One region of the Fusibacter fontis genome, then DNA from elsewhere that is predicted to be linked to it. Evidence: riboswitches for the same ligand, from Rfam matches in the RefSeq annotation. Region 1 holds a riboswitch; each other region holds the start of a gene.

Region 1 (6,636 bases):
TTACCGATATTATTGTGTGCAGTTTTTTCAACCCCATTCAACCAATACTGATGCATCGTACCAGTCCAAGTTGAAGAATGTATGTTGAAATTATTATTCCCAGTACTTCTATTAGTAGAATTACCTCTAATTGTATGTGTGAATAGAGTCGTATTCCCTAATCCAAAATTATACGTTGCACTAGTAGTCCAACCGTTAGATTTACTGATAAAGGTTGAATATTCAGTACTTCTAGTTGAAGCTTTTCCAACGATGAACATCGAAAACTGATTGGAACTGCCGCACAGTAGATTCTCCTTATCAATACCATTCAATAAAAACGCATCGTTGTTTAATGTTAAATACTCATCAGAATTTGGATTAAAGGTAATTGTCGGAAATCCATTTAGTCCCACATCGTTTCTACCTGGTTGATTGGAGCTATTTGTTTGATAAAAATGATTATTGTGTCCACTTTGATCATTCCATCGATTGATCCAAATACCACTTGAATACTCGAGACCTATTGAAGCGTCTAATTTTGCCACCATATCACTTGGCCATAAATACGGTTGAATAGCCGGAGGTAACGCTGTAACTGTAATCAAACACGTATCTGACTTTCTACCATCTCCTGATGTTGCAGTAATGGTCGCACTGCCTACAGAGATTGCAGTAACCAAACCGTTAGCATCTACGGTAGCGATATCTGGTCGATTGCTTTCCCAACTAACAGTCGTATGTGTCACATTAGCCGGTAGAACAGCCGCAGATAATGATTGTGTTTGACCCACATAAAGTGAAGCTGTCTCCGGCGTCAACGTTAGGCTTGTTGCGTACACTGTATCAACTGTATCAATTGTAAAGGTTCCTTTTGGATGATCATTACTCCAAATACTGATATAACCATATGTTTCAGATGCTATAGCACCCTTAATCAGTTCATTTCCACTAATTGAAGACGTACTGCTAATCGGATTTTCGAATTCCAAAATCATGATTTTCGAGTCCGTTGTTGAACGTGTTGCACTTACTAAGTTCCCTAAAGAAGCATTTGTTTGAATTAAATCTTTGTTCATAGTCTGTGAAATATTTGATTTAAATACGACTTCAACTTGTTTGTTGTTAGTACCAAAATAAGCTCGGTCAATCTCAATTCTAGGTGCTCTAATATAAACTGCATTACTTAGATCTTCTTTACCTATACGACCACTAATCGCATAGGGTGTTACAGAATAATACAAGTAGCGATTTCCGAAGCGATTAATAAGCGCTTCATTTGACAACGACAACCCCGTTACTACTTCACTAAATTTAAACCGTTCATAGTCCGTTCCAAGGGTAGTATCTGTTTGATTATTTGGTGTTATATGCAAGGTTTCTGATTCAGCATATGATACCAACCCTCTTGCAGCATTCCACTCTTTTATAACGGCATAATTATCTAAAGTCGCTATACTTGTAATATTTTGTTCTGATGAGACAAACCACTTATAGACACTCATCAGATGAATAAGCGGATCATCCACTTTGTATTTGCGATAATCTACATAAAAAACAGCTGGGTTTAAATTGCCTGATCCATCAAACATATTTATTTCTGCAGGAGTCGGTGATGTCCCTACAACAGTCATTAGGACATCTGGATTTCCAGCATGTCCATTTGCAATAATTTCAGGAACATCATAGGGGGTTGTTTCAGGCGGTTGAAATACTGTGATTTGACCATGTCCTGAAATATTCTCAGTTATTAAATGGCCGGTGACACTAACACCAAAGACTTGAATTGTTTGACTTCCAACACCTGTTGGTTCACTTCTCTTTTGTTCAAGAATTTTCTCTACATCCTGTTGAGATGCATATGAATCTATGACAAATTTCTCAGAGTCAACTAAGTGTCGAAAAGTAAACGCCATTGCAGGAATAAATATTGCTGCAATAATACCGAAAATTGCGATTGAAACAATTATTTCAACTAAGGTAAATCCACTTTGTGTATGTTTATTCACTTTCATGTTTTACCTCCTTTAGTTTGGTCCACCGATATGCCATAAGGCATCACTTATTTGAAATTTAATTTCTTCCAAAACTGCATTTAGTGCCGCACCTGTATCTGCTACGTAATACTTATAAGCGCCAGTTCCATTTGTTCCATCTGTAGCTTTTGTTGCATTTGCAATGGCTTGAAGTCCAGAAGAACTTGCACCACTCGTAAATCCGATAACAAAAGTGCGAACTTTGTAATCGGGAAAAGTCTCGGTATTGCCTGTACCTGGATATTTTAACGACCCGTTGAATTGATTTACAACCGTCTGAATGTAATCGTCGTTGCTAGCACCAATGGCTATTCCACCTGAATAATATGCGTTAGAGTATCCGGATGAATAATAACTGCCAATGTTTTGATCATTGGTAACATATGTTTTTCCCAAATCTCCATCATACGTATAATAAAAATTATTATAGTTGTTCCAGCCTGTATATCTAACTGCTAAACCATCATAAGTTGAATTATGCGCATATGGATTATCCCATTTATAATGCACTGCACCCGTTTGATCATAATAAGTAAATCTTACACGCCACCCACTATTCCATATCCAGTCCCAACGATTATACGTATACGTATTTGTTCCACTTGTATAAGTGTGTGCCAACGGTGCATTAAACGTATAGTTTCTAAAACTAATATACTGATGAATACTTTCTACATTGGTGTCTCCATCTACCAGTATAATCATAAAATTCTTTGTTATTTTGCTGGCATTTGTTGGATCGTTATTAAATGCTTCAATCGAACGTAATCCGCGTCTCATGCCATCACCTGTATTCGTACCACCATTAGCTGTCAAGTTTGTGATGATGCCACTCGTTCCAATAAATGTATTTACATTAGGTTGCAATTTAATCATTACATTCTTATTATCTCCAAGTGTACTGTTCGCATTATACGAAAATGGCGATACACTTAAAAAAATGTTTTCATTATCCGCTAATCCTTGGACCATTTTTGTAGCTTCCTGCTTTAATACGTTGAGTCTCGTACTTGCTCCTAAAGAGTAATCCATACTACCTGAACGGTCGATGACAAATGAAACTGAGGCTTGTGCAACTGCAACGTCAGTGAGTCTTGGATCTGAACGATATGCAAGCGTATTTGCCACATTTCCGTATGAACGATCAATGACCTGTAGGGTATTGACACTTTCAAGTTCGGAACTAACAGTTCTTGTTTTGCCATTGACATTTACGGCTAATGAAAACTTCAACAGTCGATCAACGTCCGGCGCATTATCTTTATCAAAAGTTAAATCAAAAGTTACTCCTGGTTCAGCTGTTGCAAGCACTCTTTGAACATGTTGCGTACCATCCCAAACCCACTCAACAAGTTGAGTTTTATTGGAATTGATCATTAAGTAGTTCCATTCATCCGAAAAATAGTCTGCTATGTTTGTTGAAGGCGTTGGATAATCTTTCGCCAATACAAAAACACCCGATGAATCTCTAATGATGTTATTAATTGTTTTGCTTACAATTCTTACATTATGCTGTATATCTGCTTCAACAATTACCATTTCATGGCTTTTATTTGCAAAAATGAACATGTTAAACCCCACGGCTAATACAGTTCCAATTAGTGCGATAACAACAATCAATTCAATTAAAGTAAATCCTTTTATTCTTGTCATTTAAATCACTCCTAATTATTTTTCCAAACTTTCTTGCTCACATCTGCAGGATCAAAATACATGATTCGAGTATATGTTTCTCCTGTATCGTTCATTGTAGCAATTGAAGTGATTTTTATCCAATCGACAAATCCGGAATCAGTTGATTTTATAGCACTCACATCAATTGTACCATTGCCTAAAGCGATATCGTTCTCTGTATAAGATGAAACTGTATTGTTTTTTAAACGATTCATTAATTCAAACGAATTATTAATTAAAGCAGCATATGCCATCTCAGCGCCTGAATATGCTAAATAGTACGTTTCAACATCTTCTTCTTGCGACTTTGCTTGATTTAAGTTGCCGACAAAAACAGCTTGAATAGCAGCAAGTAATATTCCGACTACCATTAAAATCATCAAAATAAATACTAAAGTACCGCCTTTAGACTCGTTTAAAAATATTTGAATCCTCTTATACTTGCTTAACATACGATTCAAAAGGACCTCCCGAATATTTGTGTTCAATCATATCTCGTGAATATGAACTTACATGGGTGAAATCTTTCTAACGTGAAATTTTCACTACATTATTACTCATTATTATATCCAAATAATCAATACTTACGCAGACTTTGCTTGAATTGTCATTGACAATCCAAAATAAAAAAGGCCGCAGTTTACAAACTGCAGCCGAACCGTCATAGATAACTCCTTAGACTTCAAACTTTGCGTCCTATTTTTTCAAATAGTTTGCCAAATATATAGTGTTGAATAGGCTGATATTGTAAGCCTTTTTAAATTGTTTATATATTCATTATTATATCGTATCCGTGTAAAATTGTCTACATGTTCTCATTTCAAGCTGTTCTTATTTTCATATTTTGCAATTTTAAAGACATTTACACTTCATTAATCTATGAGATGCAAATCCAATTCCTAATAAGATCCAAAATATCGGAGCTACAGAAACAACACTATCATTAAATATTGCAGCGATAAGATAACCAATTACAGCGGCAAAGATTCCCACTACATATGCATAGAAATCATTCATATTGGACTGACAACGTTGAGTAAAATTACATGTGTATAATTGCATAAACGTTTTTAAAATATAAGATAAAAACAAAATCAACATAGTGATCAGCGAAATTAATCCCGTATTAATAAGTAACTGTAAGTAATAGCTATGTGGCTTATCTACAACCATACTAAGGGTTCTAAAATAATTGGCTTTCCCCACAAAATCTTCTTGAGGAAAGTACATTCCAAACGTGTCTGGTCCTGTACCTAACCAAAGGTTATTCTTAATTAGCGGAAATGATCTCGACCATATATACCCACGACCCGACGCAAAAGTTTCTCTACCTTCAAATCCCCATTTTTCAGGTTCATATACACTTGTATGAAATTCGCCTAATTTTCCACCTAATTGTATAACATCCTCTTTAATATACCAATTGAGTTTTATGTTATCCAAAGTAGTAATAAGAATTGTTTTTTTTGACGAAACAATTTCTTGTACTTTTAGGGTTTCAGTATCATCAATATGAATTAAATACGAATCCTCGTTGATGTGTTCTTTCGCATATTGCACATTATTATCGTTGTAAAAATGAACATATCCCTTATTGACTGAAAAAGCAATTGTATAGTGATTGGTTTTTATTTTACCGAAATTATCATTTAATTCAAATGACTTAACCATTAAACGATCATCACTTGTCTTTTCAATGTCAGGGTTGAAACTCTTGATTTTTCCGAATAATGAACCATCTGAAAACGTGTTCATCATCAATGCGATACAAATCATTGGAATAATAATGAATATTTTAAATTTGTCACGACAAATTTGTTTTCTCATGAATAGAATTATAATTAACAACGCAATCATGCCACCTAGCATCCCCGCTCTAGATTTGCATCCAATCCACACAGCAAAAAACAACAACAACAGAACAGAAAATAATCCTGTTTTTAAGCGGCTTTTTATCCCGAAGTATAATGCTGTCGCTAGAGGAAATACCATCGCCATATAGCTTCCAACATAATTCGAATTGCCCATGGTTGCAATAATTTCTTTTCCCACATTAACAATGGTTTTTGAATCAGCAATATAATGATATTGAAAAGGATAAATTAATCGTCTGCCAATCCATGTATTTAAATAATCTTTACCAAAAAACTGAAAAAATCCAAGTAAACAGATCATAAAGGCTGAAATCAATAAAGATCCTATAATGATTTTAATCGCTTTTTCAGAAGTCACTTGCTGATAGGCTAAAACAAACATAATCAAATAGGATATAAGAACAAGAATACCTTCGCCATGGTGAACATATCCATGCAATGAAATAAACGAATAATCAGATAACAGGCTAGAAACAATCATTGTTAAGCCAACCAACACAACCCATATCAGCGCAGAATCCCAAACTAAATGAAACCGATCAAAAACAACTCTTAGCAAAAGTAAAATGGTACCAACAACAGAGAGTGTTATGATAAATAATGATTTGTAATACGAAAAATAATCATTTTCAATATATGCACCCGTCCAACATTCAAACCACTCTCCCTCTAGTATAATTACGCGAAATCTCAAAATAAGTGGAACAACCGCGATTAATAATATTAGTGGCATGATGTAAATTATTTCTTTTGCATTTTGCTCATTAATTTTTTTCATAATCACCTTTCAACACAACGACAGATAAAAGGATTGCAAGTACTTAATACATGCAATCCTTGGATCATTAATAATAGTCTGTTGTTATCATTAATAGAATACGATTAATTAGTTTTTAACTGCTGCTGCTGTTCCATTTGTGTAGGTTACAGTATATCCTTTAACAGTATACACAAAACTATCTGCGTCTGTTACTGTTAAAGCAGTTCCGTTTAAAGGACCTGTTAAATCAAGTAAAGATGTAGATGTCAAACCAATTCCTGAAACAGATCCATTACTTGCTTGTAATGCTACT
Region 2 (6,636 bases), 1.2 Mb from region 1:
AAATTAAAATGGTAGTAAATTATTAGTCATTCAACTTCAGTTTTGGAGGCACAAATGAAAAGTTACTGGCATTCAGTCATTCTCGAACGAGATTACTGTACAGGATGTACGCATTGCCTCGATAGGTGTCCTACTCAGGCGATACGTATTGTCGATGGAAAAGCACAAATAATTGAAGAACGTTGCATTGATTGCGGGGAATGTTTAAGAGTGTGTCCATATCACGCTAAGGGGGCGCTTGTAAGCAATCTAGATGTTCTGAAAAAATATAAATATACAGTTGCACTACCTTCTGTTTCGTTTTATGGTCAGTTTGATCCGCAATACGATATGAACGTTGTCTATAACGCTCTTTTAAATTTAGGATTTGACGAAGTGTACGATATGGCCCATGCAGCAGAAGTGCTATCTGTTTATGAACTCGAATATCTAAAGAAGGATCATGAGAACAAACCGCTCATTTCCACTTATTGTCCCGTTATAACACGGCTCATTCAGACAAAATATCCAACGCTCATCCCAAATATTATTAAACTAGAATCCCCTATGGAGATTGCAGCACGTCATGTCAGAAATCGATTGAAGTCGGAGGGGTATTTAGACGAAGAAATTGGCATTATCTATATTTCGCCATGTCCTGCGAAAATTACAAGTATCAAAGATCCAATTGGTATTGCGAAGTCGAATATTGATGAAGCAGTTTCCATTGAAGAAATTTACTACAAAATCATGAAGATTATTGATAAAGTGACTGTTACTCAGCAGATACAATGTGCGACTGGCAAGGGAATTGGTTGGGCAAGGGTTGGTGGTCAAAGTTACTCCATGGATCTCGACGATTATATTGCGGTTGATGGCATCGATGAAGTCATCAAAGTGCTTGAATATATGGAACTTGGAAAATTGAGTTCACTTCTATTCTTTGAAGGGTATGCATGTATTAATGGCTGTGTAGGTGGCCCATTAAATGTGGAAAATACGTTTATAGGAAAAAACAGAGTGCGTAAACTTTCTAAACAATACGGGATGGACGTTCCGGTTCAAATAGATATCGAGATGACGCCTGAATACATGGAATGGAATCTCCCAATTGAGCCACTCCCAATTTTTAAACTGGATGTTGATTTTAAACGCGCTTTAGAAAAAATGGCGAAAATTGAAGAGTACACGCAGATGCTTCCTGGAATTAACTGTGGTGCGTGCGGTGCGCCTGCATGTAGAGTACTTGCTGAAGATGTTGTAAATGGTTATGCAAAGTTAGAGGATTGTTTCTTTTTAAATAAAAAATAGAGGTGGACTATATGAAAGTAAATGAATTAGTTGAAAAATATGGTTTCAAACATTTATCGGGAAAAGAGCTTGATAGAACCATCGAAAATGTATACTCATGCGATTTATTAAGCTGGGTAATGGCAAAAGGTAAACACGATACAGCGTGGATTACCGTTCAAACCCACAATAATATATTAGCAGTTGCTTCACTTTTGGAATTTGCCTGTGTCATTATTCCAGAAAATATTGAAGTCGATCAAGAGATTATTGATAAAGCGAACGATCAAAATGTTGTGATGCTTTCCACTCAATTAGAAGCATTTGAAATCTTTAAGATTTTATATGAGGCAGGAGTAAAATAGTGAACTATTTTTATGATTTGCACATTCATTCTTGTCTATCACCTTGTGGTGATGATGAAATGACCCCAAATAATATTGTCAATATGGCGTTTATTAAAGGCCTAGATATTATTGCGATCACAGATCACAATGCCTGTAATCATGTTAGAGTTGCGTCTGAGATTGCTCAGACGCTTGGAATCTTACTTGTTCCGGGTATGGAAGTGCAAACGAGAGAAGAAGTTCATGTCTTATGCTATTTTCCCAGTGTGGACAAAATTGAGCAGTTTGATGCTCAGTTAGCTGCATACAAGTCGCCGCTTCCCAACAATTCAAAAGTATTTGGGAAGCAATACATCTTAAATATTGAAGATGAAGTGGTGGGTGAATATCCAAGTGCATTGATCTTGTCGATAGATTTAGGGATTGATGAACTGAAAGATTTGGTATTGAAACTCGGTGGTGCAATTGTGCCAGCTCATGTGAATAAATCAGCCAATAGCATGATCGTCAATTTAGGCTTTATTCCTAAGGAACTGGATGTTCATTGTATTGAAGTACACAAAAAAAGCCCCATCAATGAGCCGTTGATTCAAGGTTACAACATCATCTATAATTCAGATGCACATTATTTAATCGATATTCAAGAACCGATTCATCAAATTGAATTAGAGGAAAAAACGTGTCAGGCAGTTATTGACTATTTTTTAGGAAAGGGCCAACTATGAGAGAATTATCGTTGCATATTTTAGACATTGCACAAAATTCAATCAGTGCAAAAGCAGAATGTATGCGAATTGTCGTGATTGAAGATCTTGTTGAAGATCAATTGATGATCAAAATAAAAGATGATGGTACCGGAATGGATTCTGAGACGGTTGAGAAAGTCATTGATCCATTTTATACGACTCGAACAACACGTAAAGTTGGGCTAGGGATCCCGCTATTCAAACTTTCTGCTGAGCAATGCGGGGGGTATTTTACCATTAAATCACAGCTTGGAGTGGGAACAGAGATTACAGCTGTTTTTCAACACAGTCATATTGATCGTGTACCACTTGGAAGTATGCCAGATACTATTGTCACAATTATTAATGCCTGTGATCAAATGGATTTAATCTATACGCATACTTATAATGGTGCTTCCTTTACGCTCAATACAAAGGAAATTAAAAAGCTATTAAATGGCGTTCCAATTAGCAACATCGATGTCATTACTTGGCTTCGAGAATACATTGCAGAAGGATTAGAAGAAATAAAAGTTAAAAGTTCTGAGGTGCCAATTGAATTTTAGAAAAATGGGTATTCAGGTAATTGTTGTATCTATATTATTTGTTATTTTGACTAATTATATCGAAATAGACGCTTCGATACGCATCGCTCTTAGTGTTTTTGGAATCGGTTCGGGCGTTTTACTGTTTTTTTTAGATGGCTATAGTCATTTAGATTGATAGAGGAGAGAGCTATGAGTAAAAAAAGAAAAATCATTTCGACAGTATTAATCATTGTCGGAATCGCAGTGGCTGCTTTTCCTATTTATGATCGAATCTATGCTTATTATTGGCAGCAAAAACTGCTTGCTGCGTTTGATGATGAGCTCGAACTCAGTATCAACGCACCTGAAGAAGTAGCATCAGATTATATCGGACTCGAAGATATTTATAGTAGCTCAAATGCTGCAGAAACAGATGGAACAACTGAAACAGAAAATCAAACAACCGCTACTTCAGAAGGAACCTCCGAGGGAACGACAGAAAAGAAAGCACCTGTAGTAGACAAAAGCGTTGTTGCCAAGATAAAAATCAAAAAGATTGATGTTTTGATGCCAGTGTTAGTAGGCGCGACGGAGAAAAATCTAAATCGTGGTGCAGCCATTATTAAAGGTAGTAGTGCATTTGGCGAAGTGGGAAATGTTTCAATCGCAGGTCACCGCGGTCGCTCTTATGGTGTGTTTTTTAATCGTCTCAATGAAATTAAAAATGGTGACGTGATTGAAATTGTCACAAAAGAAAAAATCTATAAATACACCGTTTATAAAGTGCATATTGTTGAACCGGAAGATGTTTCTGTATTAAATAGCAATGGAAAGGATAAGATTTTAACATTGGTCACTTGTGATCCTGTTAAAAACCCGACGCATCGACTCATTATTCATGCGCTACAAAATCCGTAGAAATATCAGTGTGAAAATATCAGGGTGAAAATCTCGTTGGTTTCGCCATTTGTCATGATTATTTAATAGTTTTTTGAAGTACACATGCTATAATGTAAGTAACACTTAGTGAAGAAGTATCTTTTCACGATAACGGCAAACCATTGGAAACGGTGGGACGCAAAGCCATAGGGCCTTTCGAAAGAATGGCAGCCGCGCTACCGAATGGAAAGTTTTTCTATTTTTTGAAAACTAAAAGCTAAAAATTGAAAACTGAAAATTGAATACGTGAAAGATAGTCTCTTCAACGATAATAGCAAACCATTGGAAACGATGGGACGCAAAGCCATAGGGCCTTTCGAAAGAATGGCAGCCGCGCTACCGAAAGGAGAGCAATATGAAACGATTTAACCGTTTTACAGTCTGCTTGTTTGCATTAGTTTTACTAATTGTTCAAGTAGCAGTTGTCGTTCCCTCTTATGCTTCTGATGAGATTTTGATTGAAGCACTTCATTCAAAGGGAGTTGTAAAGATTCAAATGTCTCAATTGAGTCAGACTAAAAACGTGGTCTTGATTGAAAAAGATGGAACAAGGTATACGTATCCACTAAACACGACGCAACCTGTTCAATTCCCACTGCAAATGGGAAATGGTGTGTATCAAGTTCGAATCATGGAACAAATCAGTGGAACCAAGTACAAGGAGTTATCTCAAGCTACAATTGACTTAAATCTCGAAGATTCAAATTCAGTATTTTTAAATAGCATTCAAGATATTAATTGGGAAGGTAGTTCAACAGTTGTCGAACTCGCTCAATCGTTGACACGTGATGCGAAAACAGATGAAGAAAAAGTCTTAGCCATTTACCGTTATGTCACTCAACAGTTTTCGTATGATTATAATAAAGCTAAAACAGTTTCGTCTGGCTATATTCCAAATGTTGACGAGTTAATGCGTTCACATTCAGGTATATGTTACGATTATGCAGCGGTTTTTGCAGCGATGTCGCGCAGTGTAGGTATACCGACTCAATTGATTAAGGGGTATAGCACTACGACGGGTAGCGTGTACCACGCATGGAATGCAGTATATGTAAACGGCAGCTGGAAAACAATTGACTCTACAGTTGATAGTACGAAAGGTGAACTCAAAAAGGGTTCACAAATCTACAAATCGAGTGAAGAGTATACTGTGACTAAAATATATTAAATAATTTTATTTTGAAACAAAGCATCTTTATAAAACTGTTTATAGGGGTGCTTTTTTTTTAATTTTTTGTAAATTGTCAATAATTCATATCATTTCATGTGAAAATAGGATAGAATTATAAAGTTGAATTTTTTTTTTAGAATCAGTTAGGAGAATATGAATGTCACAAAGTAATGGAATTATCAATATCGCTGTTATCGCACACGTCGATGCAGGAAAGTCAACTTTAGTCGATGCGTTTTTGAGTCAAAATAATGTTTTTAGAGAGAATGAAGTTGTACCGGATTGCGTCATGGATAGCAATGATCTTGAAAGAGAACGCGGCATTACAATCTATTCAAAAAACTGCTCGATTATGTATAAAAATCATAAAATTAATATAGTGGATACACCAGGCCATGCGGACTTCTCATCAGAAGTAGAGCGCATCATGAAAACCGTGGATACCGTAATCCTATTAGTGGATTCAAGTGAAGGCCCTATGCCACAAACAAGATTTGTTTTAAAGAAATCATTGGAAAGGGGATTAAGACCTATCCTCTTTATTAACAAAATTGATAAAAAAGACCAAAGAGCAGAAGAAGTTGTCGATTTAGCATTTGACTTATTTGTAGAGTTAAATGCCAATGATGAACAATTAGAATTCCCAATTGTATATGGTATTGCAAAAGAAGGGATTGCGAAATTATCGCTTGAAGATGAAAGCAATGATTTATCCCCACTATTTGATTTGATTTTAGACCACGTGAAGCCTTATTCTGAAGATCCGTCAGAGCCTTTGAAAATGCAAATATCATCCCTTGATTATGATGATTATGTGGGACGTTTAGGTATTGGTCGTGTGACAAGAGGCACCATTAAACAAGGGGATCAAGTGATTGTATGCAAAAGCGAAGGCGTACAAGAACGTGCAAAAATATCCAAATTATACGTGTATGAAGGTTTACACAAACGTGAAGTATCAGAAGCTATAGCGGGTGATATGGTGGTTATTGCCGGAATCGACAATATCTCTATTGGTGAGACGATTTGTAATCCAAGTTTTATTGAACCAATGGAAATGATTGAAATCGAGGAACCGACACTTTCTATGAACTTTTTAATTAACGATTCACCATTCTGTGGAAAAAGCGGAAAGTTCGTAACCAATCGCCATTTAAAAAATAGATTGGATAAAGAGCTTGAAGTAAATGTTGGTTTAAGAGTAGATGCACTGGATTCTGTTCAAGATGGATACCGCGTTTCAGGTCGTGGCGAGCTTCATTTATCCATATTGCTTGAAAATATGAGAAGAGAAGGATATGAAGTTGCCGTTTCAAAACCACAAGTTTTGATGAAAACCATCAACGGTCAAAGATGTGAACCGATTGAACGCGTGATTGCCATTGTACCGGACGAGTATTCTGGAGCTGTTATTTCAGAACTTAGTATCCGAAAAGGTTTGATGGACTCTATGCAAACAGAAGATGGATATACGCGAGTTGAGTTTCTCGTTCCAACACGTGGTTTATTAGGGTATAGAAGTGAGTTTGTAAACGTAACACGTGGTGAAGGTGTTCTCATTCGATCGTTTGCAGAATTCCAACCGTATAAAGGGGAAATTCCAAAGCGTAACAACGGAGTATTGATCTCTCAACAAGGTGGCGTTGCAATGGGATATT
Region 3 (6,636 bases), 1.3 Mb from region 1:
TTGTTGATCGCCAAACGGAAAAATCTCTATAACTGCGAATCCAATAAGTATAACGACATAAGCAATTAAAAAAGTGCTGATAATCCATCGATTGCGTTTGATAAAATCTTTAAATGCCATATAATCCCCCTGTTAGCGATCTATATTGATCTTCTATATGGATGAATGAAAATGAAGTGTTAGAATATATCAATCTCGTTTAATTATATAATAGAATGGTCATGATTTGTATCTATAAATATGGGAGATCGTTAAAAGTTATTAAAGTTTAAACTGATGTGTGTGACGATTGAGATTTTCTGCTTGTGCATTGAGCTCTTCACTTGAAGCGGCGGTTTCATCTGCCGTGGTACTTGTTCTTAAGATACTGTCAGAAATATGCTGCATCCAGTTTGAAATTTCCATAATTGCAGTGGACTGACTTGTGTTGATCTTGTCAATTTCAAGACTGCTGGCTTTAATCTCTGAAACATGCTTTTCAATCGTCTGAAAGTCGCATAGCATAATTTCTGATTGATTAAGTCCAGCTTTTGCTTGTTTAAAGACACTTTCGATTAAACTTGCGGTTTCTTTTGAAGACTGAGAGGATAATTTTGCTAAGTTTTGAACTTCTTCAGCAACCACTGAGAAACCTTTTCCAGCTTCGCCGACACGTGCAGCTTCTATAGCGGCATTGAGCGCCAATATATGTGTTTGAAAGGCTAAATCATCAATGACCCGATTAATGCGTTTCATTTCGAGCGCCGATTTCTCTAAATCCTGCATCGTGTGAACCAGTTGGGAAGCACCGTTTGTCCCACTTATCACTTCAGAAATGGCATTTTCTGAAAGCATTAGCCCATTTGAAGCGTTTTCAGCGCTTCGCCTTGCATCCCTTTCAAGCTGTGCAATAGAAGTCGTGATGCCTGCTGCTGCATGGGACTGTTCACTGGCATCTTGAGAAAGTTGCAAACTCATCTCACTTAGATGTGCAGCACCTTCTGAAACCTGTGAAGCGGTTTGCTGAATTTGTATGGCAATTGAGCGTAGCTGATGCTGCATCTGCTGAATAGAGGCAGATAATTTAAGCACTTCACCTTTGCCGATATCGGGCATACTGCTTTGAAGATCTCCATTTGAAATAGCAGTTGTCGCCGTCAGCATGGTCTGTAAAGGCAACGTAATCCATTTTCGAATAAATAGATCGATGACAAATATTGTGGATAGCATTAAAACAAGTGAAATAATAAGACTTCTAATAAATTGCTTAATAAAAAACTGGTAATTTTGTTCAATATCAAAATCCGTACCTATAACAGCGACCACACGTCCACTATCATCTTTTACTGGAAAATAACTGCTCATGAGCCTTCCAAAGTCGCCATTTTCGTATTTTCCAGGGATTTCTTCTCCGGAGGTTTCAAGCATTTCATAGATAGATTCATAGTCAGATTCTACTGGCGTAGAAAGGGGCGTAAAAAGCGGATTTCCAGCTTCATAGCCATCTGCAAAATAAATCCATTGTCCTTCAAGTTTAAGGGACAGATAGACGAATTTTGCCCCTGTCACACCTTGAATGGTTTCAATTTTTGATTTTATTTGAGTATAAATATCTGAAGTTGAATCGCCAGCCGTGGCAATTTCAACATAATCCTCTAAGGATTGTTCAACTTCAGGTGCTATAAAATTTTTTACTTGAACAGCTCTTGAAATGGCAGTTTCTTTGACAAGGGCCATAGAATCTCGATAATGACTAGCAATTAAAGCAACTGTAACAATCACTATGATGATAGCAGTTACAGTTATCATTCGAAAGCGGATACTCGTTTCATTTTTTAAGATTTTCACAGTGACCTCCTTGAATTCATCGATGGTATTATACCCGAAGAGAGAAAAGAATAACAAAGTACAGTTAAATGACAGTGTCACGCGTGACATTATCCACAAGCGTTTGTATCACTTTAAACAAGGTATAAATTAAACGTCGAGGACTGAGGAATGGATCGTCGATGGTTTGTTTTGTTTTAGATGTTTTACTTTGTATAAGGAGGATGTGATGAAACAGTTTTCTAAAATGGGCACTTGAATACTGTGGAGCAAATAGTGCAACCGGCCTTTCTTTAGTCATTAAAGAGAGGAGTATGTTATGAAAGTAGGTAAAAAATTTGTAATGATTTTACTCAGCTTGATGTTGATTGTCGGGGGACAATCGTACACATTTGCTGAAGAAACGGATTGTGGCCCAATCCCGATTCCGCAAGTTTTAATATCAGCAATTGCAGAACCATCAAATGGTGGTACAGTCTCAGGTGCGGGTATGTGGAATCTTTTTTCAATTTGTCACTTAACCGCACAACCAGCCATTGGATATTCTTTTGATCACTGGGAAATGAAGTTACCAATGAGCAGTAATTACCATTCAATTACTGAGATGGATCGATTTTTTAATGGAATTGAAATATCCAATCATCCAGATGGAACAAGTGACTTAACACTACCAGCAGTATCTCCACTAGATTTTAAAGCAGTGTTTAACATGGAGTATTACACATTGACTTATGGTTCAAATGATTTGAATCTAGGAACAGTTACGGGAACTCCAGCAGATGAGTATCCTTACGACAGTCCAATAACGCTTATTGCAAATCCGCTCGAAAGTGCACGATTTGTCAACTGGACTGAAACAGGAACAACAACTGTTTTTTCAACAAATAGCACTCTAAATATTGGAATGCCAAACCATGATCTCTCATTAACAGCGAATTTCGAACCAATTCCAATGCGACATGTCCAGACAGTTGTCGACCCTGAAGGAACTGCACAAATCGTCGGAGGAAATGGGTATTATCCTGAAGGCGAACGAATTACCATTACAGTGATACCTGAAAATGGTTATTGGTTTCAATATTATTCGGTTGAACCACAGCCGATGATTACGATTAACAGTGGGATTGAACCAATGAAAAATTCCAATTATTGGTCATATCCAAATTCTTTTGAAATCACCGTTCCAAGTTATGATATTATCGTAACCACACATATGTATGAACTTCTTGAGTATCATCTAAACCTTTCTGTTTCTCCAGAGGGCTCTGGAACTGCAGAAACATCTGGTATATATGAAGATGGCGAAACCGTCACTATGACAGCTACACCAAACAGAGGGTATCAATTTGTCAGATGGGAATTTGATGAAAATCCATTTGTCGTCTTGTTAGACGGTGGATCAACGCCTCCTCCAGTACCTCCAATTCCAGGCAATCCTTGGGTTGTATACGACAATCCATTGACACTCATTATGCCATGGTATGATTTAAATGGAACCGCTATTTTTGAACCAATCCAAGGTTATAATGTTGAAACCATCGCAGATCCAATGGAAGGTGGGAATTTAACTGGTGCTGGACTCTACTACCCTGGTGAAACATATACATTAACTGCTACTCCAAACACAGGGTATGAATTTGTGAAATGGACTTGGGTTTATGAAGAAGAAATCATTGAACCGAAAGAAACAAGTGAGTATTCAACACTTGATACGGGTTCAGAACCCATTCCAAATGAAAATGATAACCCAACATTATCCGATGTCATGGGAGAACGAGGTGTGATTTATACAGCACACTTCAGAGAAATTCCAAAACACAATGTGACATTAATCGATGAACCTATTGGAACCGGTACATTGAGTGGTAGTGGCGTCTACATGGAAGGAGAAACCTATACCATTTCAGCTGTACCAAATACCGGATATCTGTTTAGTCATTGGTCATGGGAAGTCATTGAAATCCCTGAAATAGAGATGCCTGTTTCCGTTGGTTCACAAGTCCAAATTCAACTGGATTATGAAACCGATGCAGCTTACACAAGTGATCAAGCGACCATGACTGCAGTTATGGGAAATAGAGACATCACTTATACCGCTCATTTTGTACCAGTACCAATTGTAAATGGTACAGTGAGCATCCATTGGACGCACAATGGAATGGATATCGTTGCACCAGAAACAATTACTGGTCAGATTGGAACACCATATACAACCAGTCCAAAAGTATTTCCAAACTATACTTTAAATGAAACGCCAGCCAATCAAAATGGTGTTTATGTAGAAGGAAACATTGATGTTATTTATCAATATACCTATGTAGCACCTGAAATTCCAACAGAACCTCAAACAGAACCTGTAACAGAACGAGAAAGAGAACCACAACCTGAACCTGAAACTATACCAACAACTGAACCAGCAACTCAGCCAACCACAGTAGTCATTGAAGAAGAAGTGACGCCACTTGCAGCGTTTGATATTGATCGTTTTTATGTAGATGAACCAGATGAAGCAGTTGTGCCAGTGGTTGAAGTAGAAGAAGAAACTGTACCTCTTGGAGATGCATTGCCACAAACAGGTCAACTTCCTGCTGAGCTATTCTATGGTTTAGGAGGAATTGTTGCAAGTATTGGCGTATGGCTTCGTAAGAAAAGATAAACACTCATAAGCCGTATTAGATGAATCAAAAAGGCGTATCCTGATTGGGATACGCCTTTAAATCGTGTTGAATAGATCACTTATTATAGAATAGATGCTTTAAGAGGATTTTCTCCATCTGCCGTCATGTGCTTGATTTGAGTAATGTGAAGATCTTGCTGTAGTGGGAATGAACTGAGAACACGTTGTAAAATTTGTTCCATTAAAGGGGTATCCACTCCTGGCAACAAGATCACCATTTGTGACTCGTTCCACTGGGTAAACGTATCTCCGCTACGCAAGTGCTCCATAAAGTGTTGTTTCAGTCGGTAAAGCTTTAAATCTTCTTGCGACTGAGAATATCCTTTTGTTCGACTGATGTTCACAACGCCGATGCTAAATGCAGCCTTTGACCGTTGACTCCTGCGTCTTTCGAGTTCATAAATAGACTTAAATACTTCGGGTTCGCAGAAAAATGCATTTTCAAGGGTGATTTCAGATTCTAAAGACTCAAATGGTGAAGTTCCCATATCCGCATCCGCTGATGGTGCGTGTGATTTTAAGAGCTTTTTGTAGAGCAATTTCATTTCAGTTGAGGGTTTTAACCCCATTTCTTGATAGTAAAATCCCGTAATGTATTCATAATGCTCGAGAGCCTGCTTTTGTTGATTTTTCTCATAGAGTGCTTCCATTAAGTAGATATGAAAAGGTTCTTCATAGACATCTATTTTAATAGCGCTCTGACAAATTTCAATCATATCGTCGTACAAACTCAGTCCACGCATTAATTCAACGGCATTCGTAACGGTTTTTAGGTACAGTCTTCGATAGTGATTCCTCACAGAAAATACCCAGTGTTGATCGTAACAGTCTGGTAAATAATCGCCTTTATAAAGAGATAAAGCTTCTTTATAGTTCCTTAGTGCTACTTCTGGTTGATTTGATTTTGCTAAATCGCCTTGCTTGATCAGAGATTCAAAAACATCGATATCTACTTGATACTGAATTTGATCGTTCCATTTATAGTACCCATTTGTAAATAATAAGGTATTCATATGATCGGAACTATCTTCTTCAAGTAATGATTGACGTAGTCGATGCATTTGTCTTCTGAGTGTGCTTCGAGGATCATTGTAAGATTCAGAGACCCAAAGTTGATCCGAGAGAGATTCTGGCGTAAAAGAACGATCTCGGTGTGTGAGCATAAACTTGTAAAGTTCCCAAATCTTTTTAGAACCAGATGAGTTAGAAACTAGAGAATGCCCATTTTTCAAGACGTCAAACTTTCCGAGCGTTTCTATTATAAAATTTGGTTGTTCTTGATGCCTTTTAGACAGGTGCATGAAAAGTCCTCCAAATTCAGTGTAATTCTCACTTTAATTAGACTACAAAAATAATTTGTCTGTATTATAACATTAAACATTGGAAAAGAAAATAACCCATTGAAACTAAAAATTGACCACTTAGTGAAAAAAAGAAGCGCTTCACTTAATTATTGCCCTGTTTTCATAAATTTAAACCGCATGTATTGGCTTTTTTATAAGTATTTCAAAATAAATCACTCTTAACAGATTATTCACAAAGGGGTCATAACTAATACACAACTGCCTTTTATAATAAAACCATGTTAAGCGATATTCAGATTGTTTAACACACAATAAACCCCCAAAATATTTATGTAAATTGCAACAAAACCCCAATGATGAATTCCGAGTGGGTAATCCCCCAAATTTTCCCACTCGAGAGATTCCCCCCTTCTTAACTATATTTATTAGTTGGAGACTTAATTCGATGAGAATTTAAGTCTTTTTTTTTACTTTTTTTTGATAAGGACACTTCATGAAGCCTGCAACAAAGATGTCATGTTACAAATTGAATACAAAATAGGTGCTATACATAAAGAAATGATATACTTAAACCGATAATAACTAAGTAGACTATCTATGGTGATATTAAGGGGTGTATATATATGAAAAGAAAACTAACACTAATTTTAGCGTTATTGATGATATTGACGACATTACCACTTACAGAGCTCGCATCATATGCAGTGAGCGTAGGAATTACAGGGAGTTTGACGCGTGAAGTCACGAGTATTAAATACTCCATGACACATGAAGTCTTTGAACGTCAAGGGGGATATTTAGAAATCTTTGGTGAAAACTTAAAAGATGTAGCCGTACTCTTTGATACAA

The links. Region 1 has a riboswitch for cyclic di-GMP ahead of ACZ41W_RS01180 (hypothetical protein). Riboswitches for the same ligand answer to the same signal wherever they lie in the genome.
Region 2: another riboswitch for cyclic di-GMP. It lies ahead of ACZ41W_RS06845 (transglutaminase-like domain-containing protein); the one in region 1 lies ahead of ACZ41W_RS01180 (hypothetical protein).
Region 3: another riboswitch for cyclic di-GMP. It lies ahead of ACZ41W_RS10415 (InlB B-repeat-containing protein); the one in region 1 lies ahead of ACZ41W_RS01180 (hypothetical protein).

The regions. Positions count from the first base shown of each region.
Region 1 is NZ_AP042445.1:300,302-306,937, reverse strand. It holds gene ACZ41W_RS01190 (Ig-like domain-containing protein) at 1-1,994, opposite strand, end outside; gene ACZ41W_RS01185 (prepilin-type N-terminal cleavage/methylation domain-containing protein) at 2,007-3,668, opposite strand; gene ACZ41W_RS01180 (hypothetical protein) at 3,680-4,150, opposite strand; cyclic di-GMP riboswitch class I at 4,335-4,417, opposite strand; gene ACZ41W_RS01175 (O-antigen ligase family protein) at 4,542-6,341, opposite strand; gene ACZ41W_RS01170 (type II secretion system protein) at 6,450-6,636, opposite strand, start outside.
Region 2 is NZ_AP042445.1:1,516,217-1,522,852, reverse strand. It holds gene ACZ41W_RS06875 (ATP-binding protein) at 1-26, shown strand, start outside; gene ACZ41W_RS06870 ([Fe-Fe] hydrogenase large subunit C-terminal domain-containing protein) at 55-1,290, shown strand; gene ACZ41W_RS06865 (DRTGG domain-containing protein) at 1,302-1,634, shown strand; gene ACZ41W_RS06860 (PHP domain-containing protein) at 1,634-2,341, shown strand; gene ACZ41W_RS06855 (ATP-binding protein) at 2,338-2,907, shown strand; gene ACZ41W_RS06850 (class D sortase) at 3,079-3,786, shown strand; cyclic di-GMP riboswitch class I at 3,911-3,991, shown strand; cyclic di-GMP riboswitch class I at 4,071-4,151, shown strand; gene ACZ41W_RS06845 (transglutaminase-like domain-containing protein) at 4,163-4,975, shown strand; gene typA (translational GTPase TypA) at 5,136-6,636, shown strand, end outside.
Region 3 is NZ_AP042445.1:2,331,301-2,337,936, reverse strand. It holds gene ACZ41W_RS10425 (YfhO family protein) at 1-120, opposite strand, end outside; gene ACZ41W_RS10420 (methyl-accepting chemotaxis protein) at 262-1,827, opposite strand; cyclic di-GMP riboswitch class II at 2,020-2,103, shown strand; gene ACZ41W_RS10415 (InlB B-repeat-containing protein) at 2,126-4,462, shown strand; gene ACZ41W_RS10410 (AfsR/SARP family transcriptional regulator) at 4,546-5,784, opposite strand; gene ACZ41W_RS10405 (IPT/TIG domain-containing protein) at 6,411-6,636, shown strand, end outside.